One region of the Kineococcus sp. NBC_00420 genome, then DNA from elsewhere that is predicted to be linked to it. Evidence: riboswitches for the same ligand, from Rfam matches in the RefSeq annotation. Region 1 holds a riboswitch; each other region holds the start of a gene.
What was found. A riboswitch is a leader RNA that binds a small molecule or an ion and turns the genes downstream of it on or off. The one in region 1 is predicted to bind S-adenosylmethionine.
Positions count from the first base shown of each region.

Region 1 (6,978 bases):
GTCGACGTGGTGCAACCGGTCGCGGTCGACGTAGCGTCCCGTGGCGACGTCGCGGACCACCGCGTCGTCCTCCCAGGAGTCCCACAACCTCCGTACGGCCCCGACCACGTCGGTGAGTTCCGCCTGCGGGTCGTCGAGCACGGGGAGGTTCACCGTCCGGGCCACGGCGGGGGTGGACGTCGTCGCGATCCAGCCGGCTCGGCCGGCGCTGGAGTGGTCCAGCGACGCGATCTGCGCCGCCACGTGGAACGGTTCGGAGTAGGTGGTCGCGGCGACCGGCAGCAGACCGATCGTGTCGGTGGTCCCGGCGAGGAAGGCCGCCCGCTGCACCGCGTCCAGGTGTCCGTGGGGGTTGCGGGGGTCCGGCAGCGTGGAGTCCTCGAAGGTGAGTCCCGTGAGGCCCTGGGCCTGCGCGGTGACGGCGAACTCCTTCAACCGCGCGGGGGAGAACACGGCGTCGGGGGAGACCCGGGAGCGGCGCCAGGCCGCGGGGTGCCACCCGCCGCCGTCGACGTCGAGGAACACGTGGAAGGGGGGCGGCACGGAAATCTCCTGAGTGGTGGGTACGGCAGCCGTCGTCTGTGTCACAGTGCTCTCCACCGATCGACGAGGAGGCGACCATGCGTGACCGGGTACGAGAACTGTTGGCGCACTGGGTGTCGTCGATCGTGGCCGGACTGGCCATCGCGGGGCAGGGGCAGTGGGGGTACGCCTGGTCGCCGCTGGACGACGAGCCGGCCCCCGGTGAGCTGAGCTGGCCGCAGTTCGAGGGGGAGCTGCGCGCGCTCTTCGCCGAGGCCGAACGTGGTGGGATCGGCGACGGGTCCCGGCCCAGCAGCGAGCCGATGCCCTGACGTCCCGTCCCGTCGACCGGGGTGGATCAGGTCTGGGCGGGTTCGCCCACGGTCAGGCCCGCGGCCTTCCAGGCCGGGAAACCGCCGTCGACCTGCACGACGTCGGTGAAGCCGGCCGCCAGCAGTTCGGCAGTGACGGGGCCGGAGCCCGCGGGGGAACCGCAGATCACGACGATCTCCTGGTCCTTCCCGGTGAGTTCCGCCAGCGCGGTGTCGGAACCGAGGGCGAACTTCTCCGCCACCTGGGTCTTGGCCACGACGACGGCCTGCGGCAGGTCGCCGGCGGCGGCCCGCCCGGCGTCGCTGCGGACGTCGACGAACAGCGCACCGGCGGCGACGGCGCGCCCGGCGGTCTCCGCGTCGACGAGCGGTGCCTGGGGTGCTGCGGGGGTGTCGCTCACGTCGTGTCTCCTCGGTTCGTGCGGTCGGCCCCGGCGATCGCGCGAGTCCGTCGTCGCTGCTGGCTGAGGCGTCGGCGAGGTGCTCACCCCAGGTCCGCGTCCGCACCGGGCGCGGGCAGGAAGGACGCGGGTTCCGGGCGAGCGTCGGTCGTGGGACCCCAGTGCCCCGCGACGATCCCGTACTCGAGCTCCGGCCCGGCACCGACGAACTGCTCGACCGCGGCCAGCAGCCGTTCGACCTCGGCCGATCCCGTTCCGACCCCGGTGGAGACCCTCAGACCGCCGTCGGCCAGACCGAGGGAGTCGGCGAACCGGTGGGCGCAGAACCGTCCGTCGCGCACACCGATCCCGTGCTCGGCCGAGAGGAAGGCCGCGACCTCGGAGACCGAGCGACCGGGGACGGTGAAGGTCACGACCCCCACGGCGTCGTCGGGGTGCGGGCGCACGACCTCGACGCCGGCCAGCGCCGTCAGCCCGCCGACGAGCCGTTCGCGCAGCGCCTCCTCGTGCGCTTCGAGCGCTCCGGGGGCCAGCGTCGCGAGCGTGCTGCAGGCCTGGGCGAGGGCGACGGCGCCGAGCACGTTCGGGGAACCCGCCTCGTGGCGGTCGGGCCCGGTGGCCCACCGCACCGCGTCGTGGCGCACGTCGAGGGTGGCGCCCCCACCCGCGAGGTAGGGATCAGCGGCGTCGAGCCAGTCGCGACGACCGACGAGCGCGCCCGCTCCGTAGGGGGCGTAGAGCTTGTGCCCGGACAGCGCGATCCAGTCGATCCCGTCGCGACCGAGGTCCACCCGGCGGTGGGGGAGCAGCTGCGCCCCGTCGACGGCGATGCGGGCGCCGGCCGCGTGCGCGGCCCGGGCCAGCCGACGCAGCGGCAGCACCTCACCGGTCACGTTGGAGGCACCGGCGACGGCCAGCAGCGCGTACCCGCCGCGGGCGAGCTCGGCCTCCAGCAGCGTCGCGGTCTCCTCCGCGTCCGACCCGCCGCGCAGGACCGTGGTCAGGGCTGAGCGCTGCCACGACAACAGGTTCGCGTGGTGCTCGACGTCGGCCACCAGGACCCTGGAGCCCTGCGGGACCGCCCGGGCGAGCAGGTCGAGCGCGTCGGTCGTGCTCCGGGTGAAGACGACGACGTCGTCGGGGCGTGCCCCCAGGAAGGTCCCGACCTCGGCCCGGGCCTGCTCGAACAGGGCGGTGGAGACGCGCGAGAGGTACCCGGCGCCGCGGTGGACGCTGGCGTAGTGGGGGAGGACCTGGGCGACGCGGGTGGCGACCGAGGTGAGGGCGGGTGCGCTGGCGGCGTTGTCCAGGTTCGCGTAGGTGGTCGACCCGCCCTGGGCGAGCGGGACGCGGGTGTCCCGGCCGACCACGGGCAGCAGCGGCGCGACGGGCGCCGGGCAGCGGAGGGGGGAGAGGGTGCTGAGCGTCACGAGGAGTCTCCTGGAGGAACTGGACCCTGCCGGGAGGACCGGGATCGCCCCGGCGAGGTCCGCGCTTGCCGGCGCCACTGCGGCGTCGACCAGGTCGTCACCCGGGGCACCCCGCCGCGGAGGGAGGGTTGCCGGCCAGCGAGCCGGGGCTTGTCGCTGGCGCTCATGACCTGCGCTGAGGTTGTCACGTCGGACCCCGCTGAGCAAGATCGGCGTGTCGCGAACCCGTCGGAACTCCCTCCAGAACCCCACGTGTCGGGTAGTTCCTCCGTTCGGGGGAACCCCGGAACAGCACTTGTGGATCGCGTCGACCCCGGTCTACATTCGGTGAACACCATCCAGAGCGGCCGAGAGTCCTGGCTCGACGACGCCGCAGCAACCCCCCGAGCCCGGGCGAGGGTGCTAAAGCCAGGCCGATGGAGTTCGTGATGCGCCCCACCGATGTTCCTGACGCGTACCCGGTTCCGGACCGGGGCCGGCCGCGATGACGCTGGCTCCCCTCGTCGCCGCCGCGACCGGGAGGCCCACCGTCAGTTTCGAACTCTTCCCGCCCCGTTCCGAGATCGGGCGGGAGTCGTTGTGGCGCAGGCTCTCCGATCTCCTCGACACGCACCCCGACTTCGTCTCGGTCACCTTCGGGGCGGCCGGCGCGACGAGGGGACCGAGTCGGGAACTGCTGGCCCACGTCCTGGGTTCGACGGCCGTGCCGGCGATGGCCCACCTGACGTGCGTGGGGTCCTCGCGACGTGAGGTGGTGGAACTCGCCGGCGAGTTCCTCGACGCCGGTGTCCGCAACGTCCTCGCGCTGCGGGGCGACCCGCCGGTCGGGAGCGCGGACTGGACCCCGCACCCCGACGGTCTGGCGACCGCGCGGGACCTGGTCGAACTGCTCCAGGTCGCCGACCGGCGGCGCTCCGCGCTGCGGGGCGGCCGCGTCCCCGTCGACGAGGGTCCCCTGACCCTCGCCGTGGCGGCCTTCCCCCGCGGTCGCGACGCGGAACTGGCGGCCCTGCGCGCCAAGCAGGACGCCGGTGCGCACTTCGCGATCTGCCAGGTGACGTTCTCGGCGGAGGAGTACGCGACCTTCGTGCGCCGGGCGCGCGCCGCCGGGGTGAGCATCCCGCTGCTGCCCGGCATCGCCGTGACGGACGACGCCCGCCGGTTGCAGCGCATCGGCGAGCTGGCCGGTGTCCCGGCCCCGGAACAGCTGCTCGCGGCGCTCGACACCGACGACACCGCCCAGCGCCGCCGGGCGTCGACGGCGTTCTCGTCGGGACTCGCGGCGGGACTGCTCGACGCCGGCGCCCCCGGACTGCACCTCTACACGTTCAACGCGGCGGAACCCGCGCTCGACCTGCTCGACCACCTGAACCTGCCCCGATCCATCCAGAGCCGCATCGCTGCGGTAGGAGGTCCCACCCCGTGAGCACCGAGAACTTCCCCACCTGGACCGCCACCGTCCTCGGCTACCCCCGCATCGGCGCCGACCGCGAGGCCAAGAAGGCCCTCGAGGCCCTGTGGGCCGGTCGCGCCGACCGCGACACCACCGAGGCCGCCCTGGCCAGGGTCCGTGCCGCCACGGTCCGCCGGCTGAACTCCCTCGGCCTGCCGGCGCACGACGCGTCGATCCCGTGCGCGTTCTCGGCCTACGACCAGGTGCTCGACGCCGCCGTCGCCCTCGGCGCCGTCCCGCCGCGCTTCGCCGACGTCGTGGGCGAGGACGGCCGCGTCGACCTCGTGGGGTACTCCACGATCGCCCGCGGTCGCGGTGCGGACGCCCCGCTGGAGATGACGAAGTGGTTCGACACCAACTACCACTACCTCGTCCCCGAGATCTCCCCGTCGACGGCCTTCCGGTTCGCCGACGACCGTGGGGTGCGGGAGTTCGCCGAGGCGCTCTCCGACGGGTTCCTGACCCGTCCCGTCGTGGTCGGGCCCGTGACGTTCCTGCTGCTGGCCAAGGCGACCGACGACGCCCCGGCGGGTTTCGCCCCGATCTCCCGGCTCGACGACCTGCTCGGCGCCTACGAGGAACTCCTCGCCGCCTACGCGGCAGCGGGGGCGGAGTGGGTGCAGCTGGACGAACCGGCGCTCGTCAGCGACTCCGCGACGAACGGCGTCGAAGGTCTCGCCGACCTCGTCCGCCGCGCCTACGACCGCCTCGCGGCGCTCGAGGGCCGTCCGCGTCTGCTGGTCGCGACGCCCTACGGCGACCCGGGTGATCTCCTGGAACCCCTGGTCGCCACGGCGGTCGAGGGTCTCGCCCTCGACCTCGTCCGCGGCGCGACGCCGGCGCGTCCGGAACTGCTGCACGGCAAGACGGTCGTCGGCGGCGTCGTCGACGGGCACAACGTCTGGCGCGCCGATCTCGTCGAGGCGCTGGCCCGGCTGCGGACCCTCGAGGGTTCCGCCGCCCACGTCGTCGCCGGGACGTCGACCTCCCTGCTGCACGTCCCGCACGACGTGACCCGCGAGACCACCCTCGACGAGCGCCTGCGCGGCTGGCTCGCCTTCGCCGACCAGAAGGTCGCCGAGGTCGTCGTCCTGGGCAAGGCGCTGGGGGACGCGGCGTCCGTCCAGACGGAGCTCACCGCGTCGGCGCAGGCCCGGGCCGACCGCGTCGGTGCCCCCGGCGTCGTCCGTCCCGAGGTGCGCGACCGGCTCGCAGCGCTCACCCCGGAGGCCTTCGGCCGCAGCGACTACGCCGTGCGCCGCCTCGCGCAGGAGCAGGCGCTGGGTCTGCCGGCGCTGCCGACGACGACGATCGGCTCGTTCCCGCAGACGAGCGAGATCCGCAGGGCGCGGGCCGCGTGGACGCGGGGGGAGCTCACGGAGGCCGCCTACGAGGAGTTCCTCAAGGCGGAGATCGACCGCGTCGTGGACCTGCAGGAGGAACTCGGGCTCGACGTCGTCGTGCACGGGGAACCCGAGCGCAACGACATGGTCCAGTACTTCGCCGAGCAGCTCGACGGTTTCGCCGTCACCGCCCACGGCTGGGTCCAGTCCTACGGGTCGCGCTGCGTGCGCCCGCCCATCCTCTGGGGTGACGTCGTCCGTCCGGCGCCGATCACCGTGCCCTGGAGCCGGTACACGAAGACGCGCACGACGAAGCCCGTCAAGGGCATGCTGACCGGCCCGGTGACGATCCTCGCCTGGTCCTTCGTCCGCGACGACCAGCCGCTGGGCGACACCGCCCGCCAGGTCGCCCTGGCGCTGCGCGACGAGGTCAGCGACCTCGAGGCCGCCGGCATCGGGATCGTCCAGGTCGACGAACCCGCGCTGCGGGAGCTGCTGCCCCTGCGCACCCAGGACCAGCCCGCCTACCTGGACTGGTCGGTGAACTCGTTCCACCTGGCGACGGCCGGTGCCGCCGACGCGACGCAGATCCACACCCACCTCTGCTACTCGGAGTTCGGCGAGGTCATCGACGCGATCGACGGCCTCGACGCGGACGTCACGAGCATCGAGGCGGTACGCTCGCGCATGGAGGTCCTCGGCGACATCGCGCGGGCCGGTTTCGCGCGGGGCATCGGGCCGGGGGTCTACGACATCCACTCGCCGCGCGTTCCCTCGACCGAGGAGGTCGCCGGGTTGCTGCGCGCCGCCGTCGCCGCGGTCCCGGCGCGTCAGGTCTGGGTGAACCCGGACTGCGGCCTCAAGACCCGTGGCTACGCCGAGACCACCGAGTCGCTGCGCAACCTCGTCGAGGCCGCCCGCACCGTCCGCGCGGAACTCCCCGCGCACGCCGTCGCGACGAGCTGACGTGCCCGTTCGTACGGCAGGTGTTCCCGCCGACCTGCCGAGCCGGGTCGTGGTTCTGGCGGGGGGCCTTCTGCTTCCAGTAGAACACCGTCCAGAGCGGCTGAGCGACCTGGCTCGACGACGCCGCAGCCCCCTCCCCGGCCACGGGCGCGGGTGCCTCGGCCAGGCTCCATCGTGTTGTTCTTGTCACCTGCACCGCCGTCCTGCCCACCTCCCGGATGGTGAACCTGAACCGCCACGACGGCATCGGAGTGTCCACCCGCTCACGGGGGAGGGTGGTCAGGCGAGCACCACCGCCACGGCGGGAACGTTCGCGTTCTCACCGCTCCTGACGTTGGCCGATCCGGGTTTCACGCGTCCGGCCCGGACGGGAGCAGGACACCACCTGCGCCCGGAACCACCTCGACCTCTTGTCCGCGCTGCGGGAGTTCATCGACGCCGGCCACGAGGTTCTCGCTGACCCGGGTCGTGGGTGACTGACGTCACCGTCTCACCTGCCCGCACGGGATCTCCGAGCACGACCGCACAACG
Region 1 covers NZ_CP107930.1:1,701,849-1,708,826, reverse strand. Annotated here, with positions in the region: gene OG218_RS08300 (LLM class flavin-dependent oxidoreductase) at 1-543, opposite strand, end outside; gene OG218_RS08295 (hypothetical protein) at 621-854, shown strand; gene OG218_RS08290 (rhodanese-like domain-containing protein) at 881-1,255, opposite strand; gene OG218_RS08285 (aminotransferase class V-fold PLP-dependent enzyme) at 1,339-2,685, opposite strand; SAM riboswitch class IV at 2,742-2,856, opposite strand; SAM riboswitch class I at 3,017-3,108, shown strand; gene OG218_RS08280 (methylenetetrahydrofolate reductase) at 3,170-4,111, shown strand; gene metE (5-methyltetrahydropteroyltriglutamate--homocysteine S-methyltransferase) at 4,108-6,447, shown strand; partial or broken gene OG218_RS08270 (transposase family protein) at 6,724-6,848, shown strand.

Region 2 (6,978 bases), 2.6 Mb from region 1:
GGCCACCGCGTCCTCGACCTGCTCGTCGAGAAGGGGCTGCCGGCCGTCGTCGGTCCGCTGCTCACCTCGCGCTCGAAGCCCGAACTGCGCCACCGCTCGCTGAGCGTGCCGGGGATCCTCGCCGGCGCGGGGCTGCGGATCGCGCTGACCACCGACCACCCCGTCGTCCCCATCCAGTTCCTCGCCCTCTCCGCGACCCTGGCCGTCAAGGAGGGCCTCGACCCCGACGAGGCGCTGCGAGCCCTGACCCTCAACCCGGCCGTGATCCTGGGGATCGACGACCGCGTCGGGTCGCTGGCCCCCGGTCTCGACGGCGACGTCGCCGTCTGGTCCGGGGACCCGCTCGATGTGATGTCGCGCGCCGTGCACGTGGTCAGCGGCGGTCGCCCCGTCTACCGGTGGGACGGGGTCGGCGAGGTGCTCGAGGCGGACGGGACCTGGCGTCCGCTGTGAGGTCCGGGGCGTCCGGCACGAGTCGGCGTCCTGGTGCGTTGGGCAGGCGTGAGTGGGAACCAGTACCTGGCCGTCGTCAACGCGGGGGCGGGATCGGCGCGGACCGGCGCGGTCGACGCCGCCGTGCAGGAGCTGCGCCGCCACGGTGACGTGGAGCTGCGCCGCACGAGCTCCCTGGACGACCTGCGCGCCGCCCTGCTCGGGGCGGGCGGCCGCCGGGTCGTGCTGCTGGGCGGGGACGGCTCCCTGCACGCTGCGCTGCAACTGCTCTGGAACGCGGGAGCGACCCGCTCGGTGGGGCCGCTGGGCATCGTCCCGCTCGGCACCGGCAACGACCTGGCCCGCTCGCTGCGGTTGCCGCTGGACCCGGTCGCCGCGGCCCGCGTCGTCGCCCAGGGGAGCCCGAAGGGGCTGGAGCTCCTCGTCGACTCCCACGACCGGATCACCGTCAACACCGTCCACGCGGGCATCGGGGCGTCGGCGACGGCCAAGGCGCAGCGGCTCAAGCGCTTCCTCCGGGCCGGCGCCTACCCGGTCGGTGCGGCCTGGGCGGGGGTCAGCGCGGGCAAGGGGTTCCGGCTGCGCGTCGACGTCGACGGCACCACCGTGTCGCCGGGGGAGCGTCCCGTCCTGATGGTCGGCATCGGCATCGGCGGCACCATCGGCGGCGGCGCCCCCCTGGTTCCCGGCGCCGACCCGCACGACGGGCTGGCCGACGTCGTCGTCTCCGAGTCCACCGGCCCCCTCGCCCGCCTGGGCTTCGCTGCCGGGCTGCGCAGCGGGGTCCACGTCGAGCGGCAGGACGTCGTCACCGCGACCGGGAAGGTCGTCGAGATCGACGCCGGGTCCGGGACGTTCCGGTTGAACTCCGACGGCGAGGTCACCGACCACCAGAGCTACGAACGGTTCAAGATGCACACCGACGTCTACGACGTCATCTGCCCCTGAACGGCGGAACCCCCGTCGCGATCACGACGGGGGGTCCGGGGGAACCGGGGACTAGCGGCGCATGACGCCGCGGGCGATCCGGTTCCCGACGAGCTGACCCACCTGGACGATGACCACGATGGCGACGACGCTGACCACGATGATGCCGTTGTCGTAGCGCTGCGAGCCGTAGGTGATGGCGTACTCGCCGAGACCGCCGCCGCCGACGAGGCTGGCCTGTGCTGACATGTCGACGATGCCGATGAAGATGAACGTGTACCCGAGCACCAACGGCCCGAGGCCCTCCGGGACGACGACCTTCAGCAGGATCGAGACCCGTCCCGCCCCGACGGCGCGTGCCGCCTCGACGACCCCCGGGTCGACGTTGACGAGGCTCTGCTCCACGATGCGTGCCACGGCGAAGGCGGCCGCGAGGGAGATCGCGAACGTGACCGCCGTGGTCCCGATCGTCGTCCCGACCACGACCCGCTGCAGCGGACTGATGGCGGCCAGGAAGATGACGAACGGGATCGGGCGCACCAGGTTCACGACGAACCCGATGATCCCGAACACCCACCGGCTGCCGAACAGGTTGCCCGGCCTGGTCGCGTAGAGAGCGATGCCCAACGCGAGCCCGAGGACGCCGGCGACGACCAGCGAGATGCCGGTCATGAACAACGTCTGCCAGATCGACTCGCGGAAGACGTCGACGCTGTCGAGGAAACCGTCGAAGAAGCCCTTCCCGGCCATCAGACCTCCTCTTCGGCGTGCACGCCGTCGGCGGCGAGCGCACGGAGCGTGCCGTCCACGTCGGGGCCGCTGAGTTCGTAGGTCAGTGAGCCGGTCCGGCGTTCGCGGATCTCCGAGACACCGCCGAAGACCAGTTCCGCGGTCGCGCCGGTGCTCCGGAACACCGAGTCGATGCGCTGCTGCAGACCGGGTTCGTCGGTGATGCGGACGCTCACGAGCCGGCCGGGGTGGTGGGTGCGCAGCCGGGCCAGGGTCTCGGCCGGGGGCCGGTCGTGGGTGGCGCTGCGCACGAAGCGCTGGGCCGCGGCGGTCTGCGGGTTCGAGAACACGTCGTAGACCTCGCCGACCTCGACGATCCGCCCCTCTTCCATGACCGCGACGCGGTCGGCGATCTGGCGCACGGCGTCCATCTCGTGGGTGATGACGATGATCGTCACCCCGAGTTCGGTGTTCACCCGCCGCAGCAGCGACAGGACCTCGGTCGTGGTCTCGGGATCCAGCGCGCTGGTGGCCTCGTCGGCCAGCAGCAGCGGGGGGTTCGTGGCCAGCGCGCGGGCGATGCCGACGCGTTGCTTCTGCCCACCCGAGAGTTGTTCAGGGTAGGCGTGCGCCCGGTCGAGGAGACCGACGAAGTCCAGGAGTTCCGCGGTGCGGGCGTCGCGCTGCTTCGCGGGGACCTTCGCGACCCGCAGCGGGTAGGCGACGTTCCCGGCGACCGTCCGCGAGCGGAACAGGTTGAACTGCTGGAAGATCATCCCGATCTTCGACCGGGCCGTGCGCAGCTCGCCCTCCGACAGCTTCGTCAGGTCCTGCCCCCCGACCCTGACGCTGCCGGAGGTCGGCAGCTCGAGGGCGTTGACGAGGCGGACGAGCGTGGACTTGCCGGCGCCGGAGTAGCCGATGACGGCGAGGACCTCTCCCTCCTCGACGTCGAGGGAGACGTCGTCGACCGCCGCGACGGACTGGCCGTCGCGGCGGTCGAAGCGCTTGGAGACGTTCTCCAGCGTGACGAGGGCGCTCACTTGCCCTTCGCGGCCTTCGCGTCGGCCTCGACGGTGGCGAGGTCGGCCTGCAGGTCCGCGGCGCTGCGGTCGGAGACGACCGCGTTCGGGTAGTCCTTGGAGAACACCGTCTGCACGGCCGGGTCCTGGAAGAGGGCCGCCAGCTTCAGGTAGGTCTCGTTGTCCTTGTCCTTGGCCCGCGCGGCGAAGATGTTGACGTAGGGCGCGGCCGAGGGGTCGGACGGGTCGTCCTTGGCGATGACGTCGGTCTCCGGCAGCTTGGCGCTGGTCGCGTAGTTCACGTTGACGATCGCGGCGGCGACGGAACCGCTCTGCAGCGCGTTCGCGGTCTGCGAGGCGTCGATGGCGGTCACGTCGACCTTCTTGGTCTCGATGTCCTCGATCGAGGAGAAGGCGTTGCCCCCGTCCTTGAGGGTCAGCAGACCCGCCGATTGCAGCACCAGCAGGCCGCGTGCCTGGTTGATGTCGTCGTTCGGGATGGCGACCTTCGCGCCCTCGGGGAGCTCGGACGGGCTCTTCGCCGTGGTCGAGTACAGCGGCAGCGGGTAGATGGCGGTGCCACCGATGGGCTGGATGTCGTCGTCGGCGGTGACGTCGTAGTTCGCCAGGTACTGGATGTGCTGGAACTGGTTCAGGTCGATCTCGCCCTGCGACAGCGCCGGGTTCGGCAGGCTGTAGTCGGAGAAGTTGACCAGGTCGACGGTCACGTTCAGCTTCGACTTCGCCAGGTCCACGTACGTCGTCCAGTAGTCCAGCGACTTGTCGGCCACGCCGATCTTCACGGTCTGGGCCGGGGCGGAACCGGCGGCGGTGGTCGTCGCGGTGTCGTCCTTGCGGGTCCCGAGGACGACGGCGACGATCACCACGACCACGACGACGACGGCCGCGACGATCCCGATGAGGAGGCCGCGGCGCTTCGGCTTGTCGGGCAGGGCGGGGGCGGGGCTGGACACGGTGGCACTCCGGTGGTCGAACGGCGGGCGCGCGGCTCGCAGCACGCCGTGATCGACGGCGTCCGTTGTTCCGCGCTTGCCGGACGGGGTCGTCCGGCCTGGTCTTCACCTGGGGCACCCCGCCGCGGGGGAGGGTTGCCGGACAGCGAGCCAGGGCTTGTCGCTGTCACTCATGACCGTGGGGGAACCGTAGGTTCCCGTCGTCGAACCCGTCAAATCGCCCCCGCGCCGGTGTTCAGCCGACCGTAGGACTGCCCGCGTCTCAGCGCAGGCGTTCGGTCACGCCGCCCCGCCGTCACCGGGTCGGGTCAGGACGTGGGGGAGGACGACGGCCTGCGCGGCGACGGTGCGCCCGTCCGTCGTCGTCACCGACGGGCTGCCGTACAGGACGTAGCCCTCGGCCAGGGCCGCCGTGACCTTCTCGCAGAAGGAACGGTCGTCGGGGCCGGTCAGCAGCCGGTACGTCAGCTTCTCGTCGCTCACGCGTCCAGACCGTTCGCGCCCAGAGCGTCGCGGGCGTCCTGCAGGCTCAGCAGGCCCAGGGCGGCGTCCGCCAGCGCGTCGCCGAGCTTCTTGTGGTTGGCCCGGGCCCAACGCTTCCCGTCGTAGTCGGTGGCCGTGCGGCGCAGTGCCTCGAGGCTCGCGCGCAGGTCGCGGTCGAGGCGTTCGCGCAGTTCCCCGTCCGTGGGCGCCTCGGGGCGCAGCGCCTCGCCGTCGCCGTTGCGCAGCTGCAGGAGCGCCTCGTGGTCCAGGCCCTCCTCCCGGGCCCAGAACCGCACCGGCCGTTCGACCAGGTGGTTCCACACCGGGGCCTGCGCGGACCGGAAGAGGACCTGGACGGGGCTCTTCCCCAGTCCGGACGCGTTGAGCCAGAACTCACCGGCCTGCGGTCGGCTGAAGAGCGCGCACTCGTCCTCGGGGAGGTCGACGACGACGGCGACCCGGACGAACGTCGGGTCCTCGCTGTCCTGCTGCGGGCCGAGCAGGGCGCCGAAGACCCACGCCTCCTCGGCGCGGAAGAGGTTCAGCTCGGTGGGCAACGAGTTCGCGTGCTCGCACCCCTGGGCGACGTCGGCGAGCTTGCTGACGGCAGTGGTCCACTTCACGGCAGCATCTTCGCGGGTGTTGCGGGGCCGGCCCCACGGGGGCCTAAGCTCGCCCGGTGGATTCGACCGAACTGAGGGCCCTGCAGAAGCCGTTGAAGGACGCCTACCGCGAGGACCCGGCCCAGGCGCTGGTCCCCGCGAAGGCCGTGGCGGTGCTGGACGGGCAGTCCATCGGCGTGTCGGTCGACGGGTTCGCGGGCACCACCCGCGCCGGGCTGCACCCCGCCGCCGGGGGCGACGGGACCGAGGCGTGCTCCGCCGACATGCTCTGCGAGGCCGTCGCGGCCTGCGCCGGCGTGACCCTGCGCAGCGTGGCCACCGCCATGGGCGTGGAGCTGCGCAACGCGTCGGTGACCGCCGAGGCGCACTGGGACGCCCGCGGCACGCTCGGCGTCTCGCGCGAGGTGCCCGTCGGCATCACCGACGTCACCCTGACCTTCACGTTCACCTCCGACGCCGACGAGGCGACCGAGGCCAAGATGATCTCGCTGGCCGAGCGCTACTGCGTCATCGCCCAGACCCTGCAGACCCCGCCCAAGGTCTCCGTCCAGCGCGGCTGAGCCCCGCCGGGAGGGGGATCGTTGCCTCCACGGTCCCACTCCGCGGGACCGTGGAGTCAACGATCCTCCCGGCGAGGGTCAGGCACGTTCCTCCTGGAGGGCGACGGCCCGGCGCCCGCCGACGAAGACGGCGACGAAGCCGAGCACGAAGGCGAACAGGACGCCCAGGTTCGCGTAGGCCCAGCCCCCCTCCTTGCCGCCGATCGGCCCGAGCAGGTAGCCCTGCCAGGTCAGCCAGCTGGCCCCGGTGTTGGTGACGAGTCCCCAGCCGAGGACGGTGGCGACCACCATGGTGACCACCGCGAGCGGGCGCACCGAGCCGTAGCGTCCGCGCGAGTCGAGGAGTTCTGCTTCCGCGTAGTCGCCCTTGCGCAGCGAAAGGTCGGCCAGGAAGATCCCCGCCCACGCCGCGATCGGGACACCCAGGGTGATGAGGAACCCCTGGAACGGGGTGAGGAAGTCCTTGGAGAAGAACGCGATGTAGATCGATCCGGCGAGCATCAGGCAGCCGTCGATCAGCACCGCCACCGGGCGCGGAACCCGCAGGCCGACGTTCAGCAGGGCCAGCCCCGAGGAGTAGATGTCCATCACCGCACCCCCGATGAGGCCCAGCACGGCGACGACGACGAACGGGACGAGGAACCACGTCGGCAGGATGTCCGTGAGCGCCCCCACGGGGTCCGCCGCGATCCGGCCGCTGAGGTCCTTCGACGACCCGGCGACGAGCGCGCCGAAGACGAGGAGCACGCCCGGGCCGAGCGAGGAACCCAGCGTCGTCCAGAACACGACCCCGCCGCTGGAGGCCTCGCGCGGGAGGTAGCGGGAGTAGTCCGCCGCCGCGTTGGCCCACCCGAGACCGAAACCCGTCATCACGAGGATGAACGCCCCGACGACCGCCGCGGCGTTCCCGGCCGGGAGGGCGTTCACCGCGTCCAGGTCGATGGAGTCGGCCGCGAAGACGATGTAGAGGACCGTCAGCACCGCGGTGACGACCGTGATCCAGCGCTGCATCCGCATGATGACCCTGAACCCGAGGGTTCCGCCGAGCACGATCAGCCCGACGACGATCACGAGGGCGACGAGTTTCGTGCCCGTGCCCCCACCGGCTCCGAGACGGTCCAGCACGGTCGCCGTCGCGAGCACGGCGACGGCCGCCAGCGACGTCTCCCAGCCCAGCGTCAGCAACCAGGACACCAACGAGGGCAGG
Region 2 covers NZ_CP107930.1:4,274,185-4,281,162, forward strand. Annotated here, with positions in the region: gene OG218_RS21085 (amidohydrolase) at 1-453, shown strand, start outside; gene OG218_RS21090 (diacylglycerol/lipid kinase family protein) at 502-1,401, shown strand; gene OG218_RS21095 (methionine ABC transporter permease) at 1,453-2,130, opposite strand; gene OG218_RS21100 (methionine ABC transporter ATP-binding protein) at 2,130-3,152, opposite strand; gene OG218_RS21105 (MetQ/NlpA family ABC transporter substrate-binding protein) at 3,149-4,105, opposite strand; SAM riboswitch class IV at 4,173-4,283, opposite strand; gene OG218_RS21110 (DUF1737 domain-containing protein) at 4,385-4,588, opposite strand; gene OG218_RS21115 (DUF7711 family protein) at 4,585-5,211, opposite strand; gene OG218_RS21120 (OsmC family protein) at 5,268-5,771, shown strand; gene OG218_RS21125 (purine-cytosine permease family protein) at 5,850-6,978, opposite strand, start outside.
Region 2: linked by a shared signal. The riboswitch ahead of OG218_RS21105 (MetQ/NlpA family ABC transporter substrate-binding protein) and the one ahead of OG218_RS08280 (methylenetetrahydrofolate reductase) in region 1 are both predicted to bind S-adenosylmethionine.

Region 3 (6,978 bases), 2.8 Mb from region 1:
CGGACGGCTTCCGTCTCGGCGTACTCCAGCGGCTCGTCCGGCGGGTAGCTCGCCAGGTCCAGCCCGCTCCAGCCGCCGTAGAGGTTCAGGGCGCCGTCGTAGCTGACGTACTGCGCGTAGTCCTCGTACTTCGCCCGCGCCTCCTCGTCGGTGGCCGCGGTGATGATCGTGACGAGCGTGAACACCTTGACGCTGCGCGGGTCGCGACCGGCCTGCGCGGCCGAGGCCCGGAGCCGGTCGACCCAGGGGCGCATGACCTCGGGACGCGTGGCGGTGTTGAAGATCGCCTCCCCGTGCCGGGCCGCGAACGCGATCCCCCGCGGGGAGGCACCGGCCTGGAAGATGACCGGCGTGCGCTGCGGGGACGGCGCGGTGAGCCCGATGCCGGGGACGTCGAAGAACCGGCCGTGGTGCTCGATCGGGTGGACCTTCGCCGGGTCGGTGAACACCCCCGCCTCCGCGTCGCGGACGACGGCGTCGTCCTCCCAGGAGCCCTCCCACAACTTGTAGACGACCTCCATGAACTCCTCGCCGAGCTCGTAGCGGTCGTCGTGGGTGATCTGGGTGGAGAGGCCGAGGTTCCTCGCGGCGGACTCGAGGTAGCTGGTCACGACGTTCCAGCCGACGCGACCGTTGGTGTAGTGGTCCAGCGTCGCCATCTTCCGGGCGAAGGAGTACGGCTGTTCGTAGGTCAGCGAGACGGTGACGCCGAACCCGAGGTGCTCGGTGACCGCACCCATCGCCGACACCGCGAGCAGCGGGTCGCCCACGGGGACCTGCGTCGACTCGCGCAGCGCCGTCTCGGGACCCTGCTGGTAGACGTCGTAGATCCCGAGGACGTCGGCGATGAAGAGCGAGTCGAACCTCCCGCGCTCCAGCAGCTTCGCGAGGTCGGTCCAGTAGCGGATGTCGTCGAAGCGGTGCGACTCGTCGGCCGGGTGCCTCCACAACCCGGGGGACTGGTGACCGACGCAGGTCATGTCGAAGGCGTTCAGGTGGATCCTGCGGTCGGTCACGGACGTCTCCTCGAACTCGGTCACTTGACGGCCCCGGCGGACAACCCACCGACGAGCCACTTCTGGGCCACCACCGCGAGCACGTACATCGGGATGATCCCGACGAGCGACGCCGCGGCCTGCTGGCCGAACTGCACCGTGCGGTCACCCTGGAACAGCGACAACCCGACCGGCAGGGTCTGGCTGGAGGTGCTCTGCGAGAACGACACGGCGAAGAGGAACTCGTTGTAGGACAGGAACAGGCAGATCAGTAGGGCGGCGACGAGTCCGGGCGCCAGCAGCGGCAGCACCAGGTGCCACAGCCCCCTCGTCGTGGACAGGCCGTCGACCCAGCCGGCCTCCTCGACCTCCAGCGGGATGCGCCGCACGAAACCGTCGAGCAACCACACGGCGACGGGGACGTTGGCCAGGCCGTTGACCAGGACCAGCCCGATCGCGGAGTTCGTCAGGTCCGCCTGCTTGAGCAAGTAGTACAGCGGCAGGACCGCCACGATCGGCGGGGCGCAGTAGCTGGCCAGCAGCACCGTCTGCAGACGCTCACCGCGCGCCCCGGCCCGGGCGGTCACGTAGGCGGCGGGTACCGCGACGATCGAGGTGAGCAGCGTCGCCCCGATCGCGACGACCCACGAGTTCGCGAGCATCGTCGAGAGCGGGACCGTCGCGAAGGCCTTGCTGAAGTTCGACCACACGAAGTTCGTCGGCAGCCAGCCGCCGTTGGCGATGTCGTCCACGCTGCGCAGCGACAGCGAGACCATGAACAGCATCGGCAGCAGCGCCACGAACGCGACGGCCGCCAGGATCACGCGCAGACCGCTGCGGCGCAGCACGGCGCCGGTCACCGGTCGGCCTTCACGGCACGCGAACGCACCAGCGTCACCACGGTGGTGAGGACCCCGACGACCAGGCCGAAGACCAGCGTCTCGGCGGCGGCCGTCCCGATCTCGTAGCTGCCGCGCATGCCCGTCCGGAAGATCTCGAAGCTGCTGACGATGGTGGAGACCCCCGGCCCGCCCTGGGTCACCACGGTCACCAGGTCGAAGACCTTCAACCCGATGACGAGTTCCAGCAGCAGGACCGAGAGGACGTTGGGGGCGACGACCGGCCAGACCACCGAGGTGAACGTGCGGAACGCACCGGCGCCGTCGAGGGAGGCCGCCTCGCGGAGTTCCTCGGGGACCCCCAGCAGGGCCGCGAAGACCAGCAGGGTCACCAGGGGCGTCCACTGCCAGACGTGCATGACGATCAACGCGGCGAAGGCTCCCACGCTGTCGCCCAACGGGTTCGCGCCGGGGAAGCCGATCGCCGAGAACAACCCGCCGAACGCGCCCCCGACCGGGGCGAGCATGAGCTTCCAGGCCACCCCGACCATGACGGGCGGCGTGACCAGGGGCAGCAGGAGGATCGTTCCCACCGCGCCGAACCGGGTCCCCCGCGCGTGCAGCAACAGGGCGAGGGCGATGCCGAGTCCCGTCGCGACCAGGGCGGCCACGACGGCGAAGACCACGGAACGGACCAGCGAACCCGCGAAGGCCAGCGACTCCCAGGCGTCGACGAAGTTGTCGACCCCCGTGAAGTGCTGGAGGGGTTTGCCCAGCGACGACTTCGTGAAGGCCAGGGCCACGACGAACACCGTCGGGTAGACCAGCATGAGCGCCAGCCCCGCGAGGCTGGGCGCGGCCAGCCACGTCGAGACGTGCCCCGGCCGGTGGCGGCCGGGGACCGCGCGCCGGGCCGCAGGATCGCGGCGACCCCGCCGCGGCCCGGGCACGGTGCGCTGCCCGTCCAGGAGCTGGCTCATCCGAGTTCCTTCTCCCAGCTCTCAGCGGCCTTGTCGAGCGCGGCCTGCGGTTCCGTGGACCCCTGGATGGCGAGCGCCAGCTGGTCGACGAGGTCCTGCAGCGCCTTCGGCGCACCGGCCCGGCTCGGCCAGGCCAGCGGGTCACCGTCGAGACCCTCGCGGATGACGTCGGTCGCGATGCCCGCGGCCGTGGCGTAGTCGGTGGAGTCCAGGACGGTCTTGCGCGCCGGGTCGATCCCAGAACCCGCGGTGGAGGCGAGCAGCAGGTTGTTCTCCTGGTTCGTCGCCCACTTCACGAAGGCGGCGGACTTGTCGATCTGCTGGGAGGCGCTCGAGACGCCCAGGCCGAACCCGGCGTCCAGCGCGGTGCGCGCGGTCGTGTTCTTCCCGCCCACGGGGAGCGTGACCACGCCCCACTTGTCGACGATCTTCGAGCCGGCCGGGTCCTGCGCCTTCAGCCCGAGGTCGGTCCAGGTGTCGAGCATCGCGCCCTGACCGGAGAGGAAGGCGGAGTTGGCCTGGTCGAAGCCGGTCTGCAGCGGTGTCGGCAGGGCCGCGGGGGAGACGTCGATGAGGTGCTGCAGCGCGGCCAGCCCCTCCGCCCCGTGGAACGCGGCCTTGCCGTCGGAGCCGACGAGCGTGCCGCCGTAGCCGGCGAGGCGGTTGATGAAGGAGCAGCCCAGGATCATCGGGACCTGCTGACCCTCGACGATCGCGCCGTAGACGCTGCCGCCGGAGTCCTGGGTGATCTTCGCGGCGACCGCGTCGTAGTCGTCCCAGGTGTTGGGCGGTTCGACGCCGTACTTCTCGAAGACCTCGGTGTTGTAGTAGAGGACGTGGGTGTCGCCGTCGAAGGGCAGGCCGTAGCGCTTGCCGTCGATCAGGGTGTACGGGTCGTAGATCGAGGGCAGGAAGTCGTCGGTCGCGATGTCGGTGTTCGCGCCGATCCAGTCCGTGAGGTCGACCAGGGCGCCGGCGTCGACGAGCTGGCCGAGGCCGAAGTAGAAGTAGTCGAAGACGTCGAACTCCCCGTCGCCGCCCTGCACGTCCAGGATCTGCTTGCTCGTGAGCTGGTCGTAGGGGATCGCCGTGACCTCGAGCTTCCCGCCGAACTCCGCCGCGAACTTCTTGCCGAGCAGGTCCGTGAAGGCCAGCACGTGCGGCTGGTTCACCATCAGCTTGATCGTCGCCCCCTTGAGGTCGACGGCCTTCCCGGCGCTCAGGCCCGAGGAGGTGCTCTCGTCACCGCAGGCGGCCAGCGTGCCGGTGCCGGCGAGCGCGCCGAGGCCGAGAGCCCCGGAGAGGACCCGCCGACGGGACGCGAGGAGTCGGGAGGTGCTGGCGGGCAGGAGGGTGCGACGGGGCGCGGACATGGGTGTGCTCCGGGGGGTAGGCGGACGGTGACCGTCCGTCGGGGTGCGCGAGGGCGCGGGGGAGGAGGTCGAGCGAGGTGCTGCGGGGATGCGGCGGCGGTGCTCAGACCGCGCGCGGCGTCCCCCGGCGCATCGGAGCGCCCTGGCGACACGCCGTGGAGGCGGCGCGCGAGAAGTCGACGTGGAAGCGCCGGGTCAGGGTCGAGCGGGTACGGCTGATCACGCTGTTTCCTCCATCGCCCTGGCGGGAGCACCTGCCGCTGCGCGGTGGTTGCTGTGGCGTCGTCGAGCCAGGTCTCTCGGCCACTCTGGATGGTGTTGATCGGAGAGTAGCGGACCGCCGGCCCCCTTGGCGACGGTTGCCGCGGACGGCCCGGACCCGTCCTGGCGAGCTGTGCGACACTGACAGTGGTCGAGCGTTCCCTACACCGGGCGCCCGGCCCGCTGTCGAGACCGTCGCCCTGCGCGCGGGCTCCGGGGAGCGCCGCGGTCCAGTGGAAGGACCTCGCAGGCGCCCCGGGCCACACGCCGGACGTCGACCGCCGGCGGCACGGACGGAGCACGCGAAGAGCGCGAACCCGTCGGTGCACACAGAGGACTTCCGTCGGGTGCGGGACGACCCACCCGGCGATTCCGACCAGGACGCTCGCGCGGCCGTGGGTTCACCGGTGGAGCGGGCGCCGCGGGCGAGCGGAGCACCCGTGAGCACCACACCCGAAGAGAACGACGCAGCAGCAGCCGAGGGCGCGGCGACGACGCGGCCCCGCCGGCGCCGTGCGGCGAGTCGACCCGCCGGTCCGCCGGCCCACGTCGACGTGTCAGGCGAGACCAGCGCCGCGGCCGAGCCCGCCACCCCCGCCACCCCCGCTGTGGCGGAACCGACGCCCGATCCCGTCGTGGCGGCGGAGCCGGAGCCCGTCGTGGCCCCGGCACCCGAGCCTGTCGTGGAGACCGAGGCGCCGCCGCGTCGTCGTGCGCGTCGGGCGACCCGCAAGGTCGCGACCCCGGCCGAGGTGGCCGCCGAACCCGTTGTCGCCGAACCCGTCGTGGAACCCGTGGCGGAGGTGACCCCCCAGGTCGAGGTCACCCCGGAACCCACCCCCGAGCCCGCCGTCGAACCGGCCGCCGTGGAGACCACTGCGGAGGCCCCCGCCGAGGCCCCGGCCGCGGCCCCCGCCCGTCGTCGTCGCAGCCGCAAGACGGCCGTCGCGCCCGTGGTGCCGGCCGTCCCCGTCGAGGAGGAGCCCGTCGAGGCCGCTGCGCTCGCGCAGGACGTCCCGGTGGAGGAAGCCCCCGTCGAGACCCCCGTCACCCCGGTGGCGGAGGACCCCGACCTCATGGACGACCCGGTCCTGCTGCGAGCCGCCGGGTTCGCCCAGGGACGACGGGCCCCCAGCGAGGGTGAGCGTGCCGCCGACGCGGCCGCCCGCGCCACCGCCCTCTTCTTCCAGGCCCCCGTCGACGAGGAGCCCGTGCGTCGCAGCCGTCGCGCCTCCGCACCCGCCGGCCCGCCCCCCGTCAGCGACCAGGACACCTTCGCCTTCGACGGCGAGGAGGACGGCGAGTCCGACGTCGAGGTGGACGACGCCCTCGACCGGACCGGTGACGAGGACGACCAGATCGATGACCAGGGTGACGCGGGCGACGACGACCACGACGACGACGACGACGGTGGTGCGCCGCGTCGGCGTCGCCGCCGCGGTGGCCGCGGTCGCCGCAGCCGCACCCCCGTCGACGGTGACGTCGAGGACGAGTCGGGCGAGACCGGCGCGGACGACGAGGACGTCGCCGAGACCGACTCCGGGGACCAGACCGAGGACCCCGAGGACGAGACCGAGCAGGACGACGACGGCGAGGAGTCGAACGGGTCCTCCCGCCGCCGTCGTCGCCGTCGCCGTCGCAGCGGTTCCGCGGAGTCCGAGGACGTCTCGCCCGACGACCCGCCGAACACCGTCACCCGGGTCCGGGAACCGCGTCGTCCCCGTGCCGCGGTCACGATCGGTGGCACCGGCGAGGACGAGATCACCGCGCTCAAGGGCTCGACGCGTCTCGAGGCGAAGAAGGTGCGCCGCCGCGAGGGCCGCGAGCAGGGCCGCAAGCGCACGATCCTCACCGAGGCCGAGTTCCTGGCCCGCCGCGAGTCCGTCGAACGCGTGATGGTCGTGCGTCAGCAGGACGACAAGACCCAGATCGGCGTCCTCGAGGACGGGATCCTCGTCGAGCACTACGGCGCGAAGTCCGCGCAGACCACGATGGTCGGCAACGTGTACCTGGGCCGCGTGCAGAACGTGCTGCCCAGCATGGAGGCCGCGTTCATCGACGTCGGCAAGGGCCGCAACGCCGTGCTGTACGCCGGTGAGGTCAACTGGGACGCCGCCGGGCTCGAGGGGCAGCCGCGCCGGATCGAGGCGGCGCTGAAGTCCGGCGACTCCGTCCTGGTCCAGGTCACCAAGGACCCGGTCGGGCACAAGGGTGCGCGACTCACCAGCCAGGTCTCGCTGCCCGGTCGCTACCTCGTCTACGTCCCCCGCGGGTCGATGACGGGCATCTCCCGCAAGCTGCCCGACACCGAGCGCGCGCGGTTGAAGAAGGTCCTCAAGCAGGTCGTCCCGGAGGGGGCCGGCGTCATCGTGCGCACGGCCGCCGAGGGTGTGGCCGAGGAGGAGCTGGCCGCGGACGTGCAGCGGTTGCAGGCCACCTGGGAGGCCATCGAGGCCAAGGCGTCCAGCAAGAACTCGCCGATCCTGCTGCACGGCGAGCCGGACCTCACCGTCCGTGTCGTGCGCGACGT
Region 3 covers NZ_CP107930.1:4,528,709-4,535,686, forward strand. Annotated here, with positions in the region: gene OG218_RS22220 (LLM class flavin-dependent oxidoreductase) at 1-980, opposite strand, end outside; gene OG218_RS22225 (carbohydrate ABC transporter permease) at 1,037-1,855, opposite strand; gene OG218_RS22230 (carbohydrate ABC transporter permease) at 1,852-2,814, opposite strand; gene OG218_RS22235 (ABC transporter substrate-binding protein) at 2,811-4,187, opposite strand; SAM riboswitch class I at 4,418-4,506, opposite strand; partial or broken gene OG218_RS22240 (Rne/Rng family ribonuclease) at 4,844-6,978, shown strand, end outside.
Region 3: linked by a shared signal. The riboswitch ahead of OG218_RS22235 (ABC transporter substrate-binding protein) and the one ahead of OG218_RS08280 (methylenetetrahydrofolate reductase) in region 1 are both predicted to bind S-adenosylmethionine.

Region 4 (6,978 bases), 2.1 Mb from region 1:
TCCTGCTGGCCAAGGACGGCGCCTCCGTCGGTGTCGGCATGGGTCAGGTCAACCGCGTCGACTCCTGCAAGCTGGCCGTGGAACGCGCCGGCGTGGAGCGGGCCACCGGTTCCGTCGCCGCCTCCGACGCGTTCTTCCCCTTCGCTGACGGGGCGCAGATCCTCATCGACGCCGGGGTGCGCGCCATCGTGCAGCCCGGCGGGTCGATCCGGGACGCCGAGGTCGTCGAGGCCGCCACGAAGGCCGGGATCACCATGTACTTCACCGGCGCGCGCCACTTCGCGCACTGAGCGACCCCGGTAGCGTCGATCCATGACCCAGGCTCCCGAGCGGGTTCCCACCCCGGGCAACGCGGTCCTGCTGACCCTCGTCGGCGGGGTCGTGCTGGCCCTGGGGCTGACCCTGCTCGCGGGGCCGACGTCGGGCGGGGTGCTGCTCGGCGCCGACCTCGCGGTCGCCGCCGTGCTGCGCCTCGTCCTGCCGGTGCGGGTGGCCGGATCGCTCGCGGTCCGCTCCCGCCCGGTGGACGTCGCCATCCTGCTGGTGCTGGCGGTGGCCTGCCTCGTGCTGGCCGGGCTGGTGCCGACCCCGCAGTAGTTCTGCAGCCTCGCGTCGACACGCCGACGTCCAGGCGGTGGCCGCCGGCGTGTCGACGCAAGGGTGCATCACTGCTGTGGGCGCCTGGCTCAGGTGGCGTCGAGGGGCAGCAGGACACCCTTCACGTCGGCGTCGTTCGAGAGGTACTCCTGGACCTTCGGGTCCTGGAACGTCGCGATGAGCGCCTTGACGTTCTCGGTGTCGATCCACTTCGTGCCCACCGTGAGCTGGCCCGCGAACTCGTCCGGGGCGGCGGGCGCGAAGATCTGCTGCTCGATCGGGATCTTGGCCGCGAGGTAGTACTCGGTGTAGCCGACGGCGGCGTCGAGGTCGGGCAGGGCGCGGGACTGCGCGCCGAAGTCCAGCAGCGTGAACTGCAGGCCCTTGGGGTTCTCGGCGATGTCGTCGACGGTCGCCGTCCCGATGTCCGTCCCCGGTTCGAGGGTGATGAGCCCCGCCTTCTCCAGGACGAACAACCCCTGCGACTCGTTCGCCGGGTCGGAGTACAGCGAGATCGTGCCGCCCTGCGGGATCTCCGCCGGCGTCTTCCACTTCGAGGACCACAGGCCGAAACCCCACCGGAAGACCGGCGTCGCCGCGGTCTCCTGGAACCCCGGGTTGGCCTGCAGGACCTGACCCAGCCACAGCTTGTGCTGGTAGATCGTGCCCGCGACCTCGCCGTCGTTCACCGCGCGGTTGATGGTGTTGCTGTCGGCCAGGGCCTTGAACTCGACGTGGATGCCGTGCGCGGGGGCGACGTCCTTCGCGATGTAGTCGATGAGGGCCTCCTCGCGGGCGTTGCCCTCGGCGGTCGCGACGTAGAGGGTGGCGCCCGCCTGGGTGTTGGCGCTGTCCTCGCCGCCGAGACGGGGCACGACGACCGCGGCGGCGATCCCGAGCAGGACGACGGCACCGCCGGCCACGAACGGCCACAGTCGTCGGCGGCGGACCTCGAAACCGTGGTCGTCGGCGGGCTTGGCGTCGGGGCGGGTCTCAGTGGACAAGGGAGTTCTCCAGGTCTGCGGTGGGGGAGTTCGTGGGGGCGGCGCTGCGGCGACGGGCGCGCGGGTCCGCGAGGCGGGCCAGGGCGTCGCCGAGGAGTTGCACGGAGGCGACCAGGGCGACGAGGACGACGATGGTCGCGATCATCACGGCGTGGTCGAAGCGCTGGTACCCGTAGGTGATGGCGAGGTAGCCGACCCCGGGGGCGCCGATCGTCCCGGCGATGGCCGAGTACTCGATCATCGCGATGGTGTTGATGGTGAGGCCGCCGATGATCGAGGGCAGCGCCTCGGACAGTTGCACACTCGTGATGACCTGCAGCGGAGAGGCTCCCGAGGCCTTCGCGACGGCGACCACCGACGGGGGCACCGAGCGCAGCGAGTTCTCCACGATGCGGGCGAAGAACGCGGTGCCGGCCAGGACCATCGGCACGACGGCCGCCCGGATGCCGATGTTCGTACCCGTGACGAACCGGGTGAACGGCACGAGCGCCGCCATCAGCACCAGGAACGGCAGGGACCGCCCGGTGCTGACCACCCAGCCGAGGACGCGGTGGGCCGGGCGGTTCTCCAGCAACCCGTCCGGGGCGAGGTTGTGCAGCAGGACCCCCAGCGGGACCCCGAGCAGCACGACCAGGGCCATGACGATGCCGACCATCAGCAGGGTGTCGCCGAGGGCGGGCAGGACGAGCGCCGGGATCTGCGGCAGGGGCGTGTCCAGGTTCGAGGCCAGCGGGAGGGCGGCGGGGCTCACGGGACCAGCTCCAGGGTCGAGGGCGCCTCGGTGGCGCGGGTGTGCAGTCCCCGTCGCTCGAGGGCGGCGATCAGCCGCGCGGGGTCCACCGAGTCCGGCACCCCGAGGGTGGCGTGCCCGACGGTCCGCCCGGTGACGGCACTCACGGAGGCGCCGAGCAGGGCGAGGTCGTGACCGAGTTCGCGGGCCGTGCTGGTCAGCCAGTCCGCCGGCACGTCGTCGCCGCGGTAGTGCACCGTCCAGGTGACGAGCCGGGGATCGGTGGCGACCGCCCGTCGGGGCAGCAGCGCGGCCCCGACGGGCGACCCCGGGTCGCGCAGGACGTCCAGCAGGGGCGCCGACTCGACGATGCGGCCGTGCTCGAGTCGGGCCACGGAGTCCGCGACCTCGACGACCGTGTCCATCTCGTGGGTGATGAACAGGATGGACAGCCCGAGGTCGTCGCGCAGTTCGCGCAGCAGCGCCACGATCGAGGCCGTCGAGCGCGGGTCCAGCCCGGAGGTCGCCTCGTCGGAGAGCAGCACGCTCGGGCGCAGGGCCAGGGCGCGGGCGATCCCGACGCGCTGGCGCTGACCGCCGGAGAGCTCGTGCGGGTAGCGGCCGGCCAGGTCGGCCAGACCCACCCGCTCCAGCAGCTCGGCGACCCGGGCACGCCGCTCGCGGGGGACGACCCCGAGGTAGCGCAACGGGAGTTCCACGTTCTGGGCGGCGGTGCGCCGGGTCTGCAGCCCGTCGGACTGGAAGATCGTGCCGATGCGGCGACGGGCTTCGCGCAGCCGTCCCTCCCCGAGGTGGGTCAGGTCCTGGCCGCCGACGAGCACGGAACCCGACGTGGGCCGGGTCAGCAGCGTCACGCACTGGGCGAGGGTGCTCTTGCCGGCCCCGCTCGGCCCGACGACGGCGGTGATGCTGCCGGCGGGGACGAGCAGGTCGAGGCGGTCGAGGACGGTGGTGCTCCCGTAGGTCTTGGTGAGCTGTCTCAGCTCGATCATGGCTCGATCACGTCGTCTCCAGGGCGGCGTGGGGCGCGCGAGGGCGCGGCGGGGGAGCGTCGGGCGGACCGGCGCAGGGGGGACCGCCGGACGGGGTGGCCCGGGGTGTTCAGCGGGGAGTGCGGACGCTCAGCGTCGACAGGTCTGGTGGGACACGTGCGTCTCCTTCAACGTCCTTACCCGCGACACCCGCGGGTCGGGTCATCACCCGGAGCACCCCACGACGGAAGGAGGGTTGCCGACCAGCGAGCCGGGGCTTCGCGCTGGTACTCATGACCTGATTCGACAGTGACAGCCGAACCGGGGTCCGTCAAGCGGTTCGGGAAGGTACCGGATATCCGCACCCGGCTTCGAAATCGTTCGTGCGCAACGGCTTGCGCCGGACCCCTCCGGTGCCGGGCCGGCCCGAGTCGCTGCGGGGCCGCCGACGAGGCGTTACAGTTCGCAGGACCATCCAGAGCGGCCGAGAGATCTGGCTCGACGACGCCGCAGCAACCCGAACCCGGGTGCTACCGCCAGGACCGATGGAGGAGCACCACCATGTCCGTCAACGAGCCGCTGAAGTTCGCCTACTGGGTCCCGAACGTGTCGGGCGGCCTGGTCGTCTCCACGATCGAGCAGCGCACCAGCCACGACCCGGCCTACAACGTCGCCGTCGCCCAGGCCGCCGAACGCGTCGGTTTCGAGTACGCCCTGACCCAGGTCCGCTACCTCGCCTCCTACGGGGCGGACGCGCAGCACGAGTCGACGTCGTTCTCCCTCGCCCTGCTGCTGGCGACGCAGAAGCTCAAGGTCATCGCCGCGGTGCACCCCTTCTTCTGGCACCCCGGGGTCCTCGCGAAGTTCGCAGCGACCACCCAGGAACTCACCGACAACCGCCTCGCGCTGAACGTCGTCTCCGGCTGGTTCAAGAACGAGGCGACCCAGCTCGGGGTCACCTGGCACGAGCACGACGACCGCTACCGCCAGTCCGAGGAGTTCATCGCCCTGCTGCGCGGGGTGTGGACCGAGGACGGTTACAGCCAGCAGGGTGAGTTCTTCAACGCCGAGGACATCACCTTCCGCCCGCAGCCCAAGGTGCAGCCGGAACTGTTCCAGGGAGGCAACTCGACTGCCGCGCAGGCGATGGCCGGCCGGGTCAGCGACTGGTACTTCATGAACGGCAAGTCGATCGCCGCCGCCGCCGCCGGGGTGCGCGAGGTCAGCGCCCTCGCCGCCGGCAACGGCCGCTCGGTGCGGTTCGGGCTCAACGGTTTCGCCGTCGTCCGCGACACCCGCGACGAGGCCGAGGCCGTCCTCGAGGAGATCATCGCCAAGGCCGACCGCACCAAGGTCGAAGGTTTCGGCGCCGCCGTCCAGGAGGCCGGGAACTCCACCAGGGACGGCAAGGGCATGTGGGCCGACAGCGAGTTCCGCGACCTCGTCCAGTACAACGACGGTTTCCGCACCGGTCTGGTCGGGACGCCCGACGAGGTCGCCCGCCGCATCCTGGCCTACCGCCTCGTCGGGGTGGACCTGCTGCTGCTCGGCTTCCTGCACGTCAAGGAGGAGGTCGAGGCGTTCGGCGAGCTCGTCATCCCGAAGGTGCGCGAACTCGAGGCCCGCCTCGTCGCGGGTGAGGACCTGGACCTCGGCGCGGAACTCGACGAGGCCGTCGTCGCGGCGACCACCCCGGTCCCCGCCTGACGCTGCGCCCCGGAGCCGGGCGCCTCAGAGCTGCGCCACCAGGAAGGCGGTGATGCCGTCGCTGCGACCACTCGCGGGAGTGGAAGCTCACCTCGTGCACCGCCGTGGCTGAAGACCACCCAGGCCGTCCGTGACACGCTGGGGCCGTGCGGTGCCGACCGGGACTCCTCGCGACCACCGTCGCGGTGCTGGTGAGCGCGTGTTCCGCGCCGCCTGCGCCCGCACCCGCACCCACCGCGAGCGCGGAGGTCCGAGTGGCGGCCCCCTCGCCGAGCACCCCTGCACCCGTCGTCGTGCTCGACCCCGGCCACAACGGCGGGAACGCCGCGAACCCCGCAGCGATCGACGCGCTGGTGCCCGCGGGCGGCTTCGAGAAGCCCTGCAACACGACCGGGACCAGCACCGACGCCGGCTACCCCGAGCACGCCTACGCCTTCGACGTCGCCCTGCGCACCGCCCACCTGCTGCGGGCCCGGGGCGTCACCGTCGTGCTGACCCGCGACGACGACACCGGCGTCGGGCCCTGCGTCGACGCCCGTGCCGCCATCGCCACCGCCGCCGGTGCGGCGCTCACGGTCTCCATCCACGCCGACGGGGCCGCGGCGAGCGCCCGCGGGTTCCACGTCGTCGAGCCCGCGCTCGCCCCCGACGGCGGCAACGCGGCCGTGCTGGCCGCCTCCGACGTCGCGGCGCGGGACCTGCTCGCGTCCTTCGGGACGGCCACCGGCCTGCCCCGGGCCGACTACCTCGGCGACCTCGTCGAACCGGGGCTGACCCGGCGTTCCGACCTCGCCGGGCTCAACCTCGCGCGGACGCCGTCGGCGCTGCTGGAGTCGGCCAACATGCGCAACGCCGAGGAGGCCACCCTCGTCTCGGACCCGGACTTCCGGGCCACCGCAGCCCGGGGAATCGCCGACGGTGTCACGGCCTTCCTTGCTCGCAACGGGTCCTGAGACCGTTTACCGTTCGGGGGTGACCCTCGCACCGACCGCCGATCTGACCGAACTCGTGGTCCTGCTGACCGAGGACGGCACACCGTGCGGGACCGCGCTGAAGTCCCAGGTCCACCACACCTCGACGCCGCTGCACCTGGCCTTCTCGTGCTGGCTGCTCGACGACGCCGGGCGCACCCTGCTGACCCGGCGGGCAGCGACGAAGCGCACCTGGCCGGGGGTCTGGACCAACTCCTTCTGCGGTCACCCCGGTCCGGGGGAGGAGCCCGCGGACGCCGTGGTCCGCCGCTCCGTCCAGGAGCTCGGGATCGAGGTGGAGGGCGTGACGTCGCTGCTGCCGAGCTTCCGCTACCGCGCGGTCATGGCGGACGGCACCGTCGAGAACGAGGTCTGCCCCGTCTTCACCGCGCGCATCGCCACCGGGTCGGGGGACCTGGTCCCTGACCCGGACGAGGTCGACGAGTTCCGCTGGGTCCACCTCGACGAGCTCCGCGAGCAGATCGCCGCGGACCCCTCGCCGTTCAGCCCGTGGATGCTGTGGCAGTGGGAGCAGTTCCCCCGCTGACCTCCGGGTCCAGGCGGATGACGGTCGCCCCCGCGATGGACGTGTGCACCCCCGGGCCGGGGGTGAGCAGCAGGACCTGGGTCGAGGGTGCGACCCGTTCGAAGACCACCCCGAGCCGTTGCAGCCGCAGCGGATCGGAGTGGCCGAGGGCGTCGTCGAGGACGACGGGAACCCCGTCGGCGGGGTCGACGAGCGTCGCGCACGCCAACCGGGTCAGCACGGCGAGCTGTTCGCGCGCACCCGTCGACAACTGCTCGTAGGGGACGGTGCAACCCTCCAGCGTGCGGTCGAGGATGCGCAGTTCGTCGTCGAGGCCGATGCGGAAGCTCTCGCCGTAGACGGTGCGGCCGAGTTCCTCGAGCCGGTCGGCGAACGGTGACACGTAGCGGCGCCGCAACACCCCGCGGTGACGTTCCAGGGTGTCGCGCAG
Region 4 covers NZ_CP107930.1:3,821,879-3,828,856, forward strand. Annotated here, with positions in the region: gene purH (bifunctional phosphoribosylaminoimidazolecarboxamide formyltransferase/IMP cyclohydrolase) at 1-290, shown strand, start outside; gene OG218_RS18885 (DUF3017 domain-containing protein) at 313-597, shown strand; gene OG218_RS18890 (MetQ/NlpA family ABC transporter substrate-binding protein) at 687-1,601, opposite strand; gene OG218_RS18895 (methionine ABC transporter permease) at 1,591-2,352, opposite strand; gene OG218_RS18900 (methionine ABC transporter ATP-binding protein) at 2,349-3,344, opposite strand; SAM riboswitch class IV at 3,512-3,622, opposite strand; SAM riboswitch class I at 3,792-3,875, shown strand; gene sfnG (dimethylsulfone monooxygenase SfnG) at 3,885-5,030, shown strand; gene OG218_RS18910 (N-acetylmuramoyl-L-alanine amidase) at 5,177-5,983, shown strand; gene idi (isopentenyl-diphosphate Delta-isomerase) at 6,003-6,548, shown strand; gene OG218_RS18920 (AAA family ATPase) at 6,505-6,978, opposite strand, start outside.
Region 4: linked by a shared signal. The riboswitch ahead of sfnG (dimethylsulfone monooxygenase SfnG) and the one ahead of OG218_RS08280 (methylenetetrahydrofolate reductase) in region 1 are both predicted to bind S-adenosylmethionine.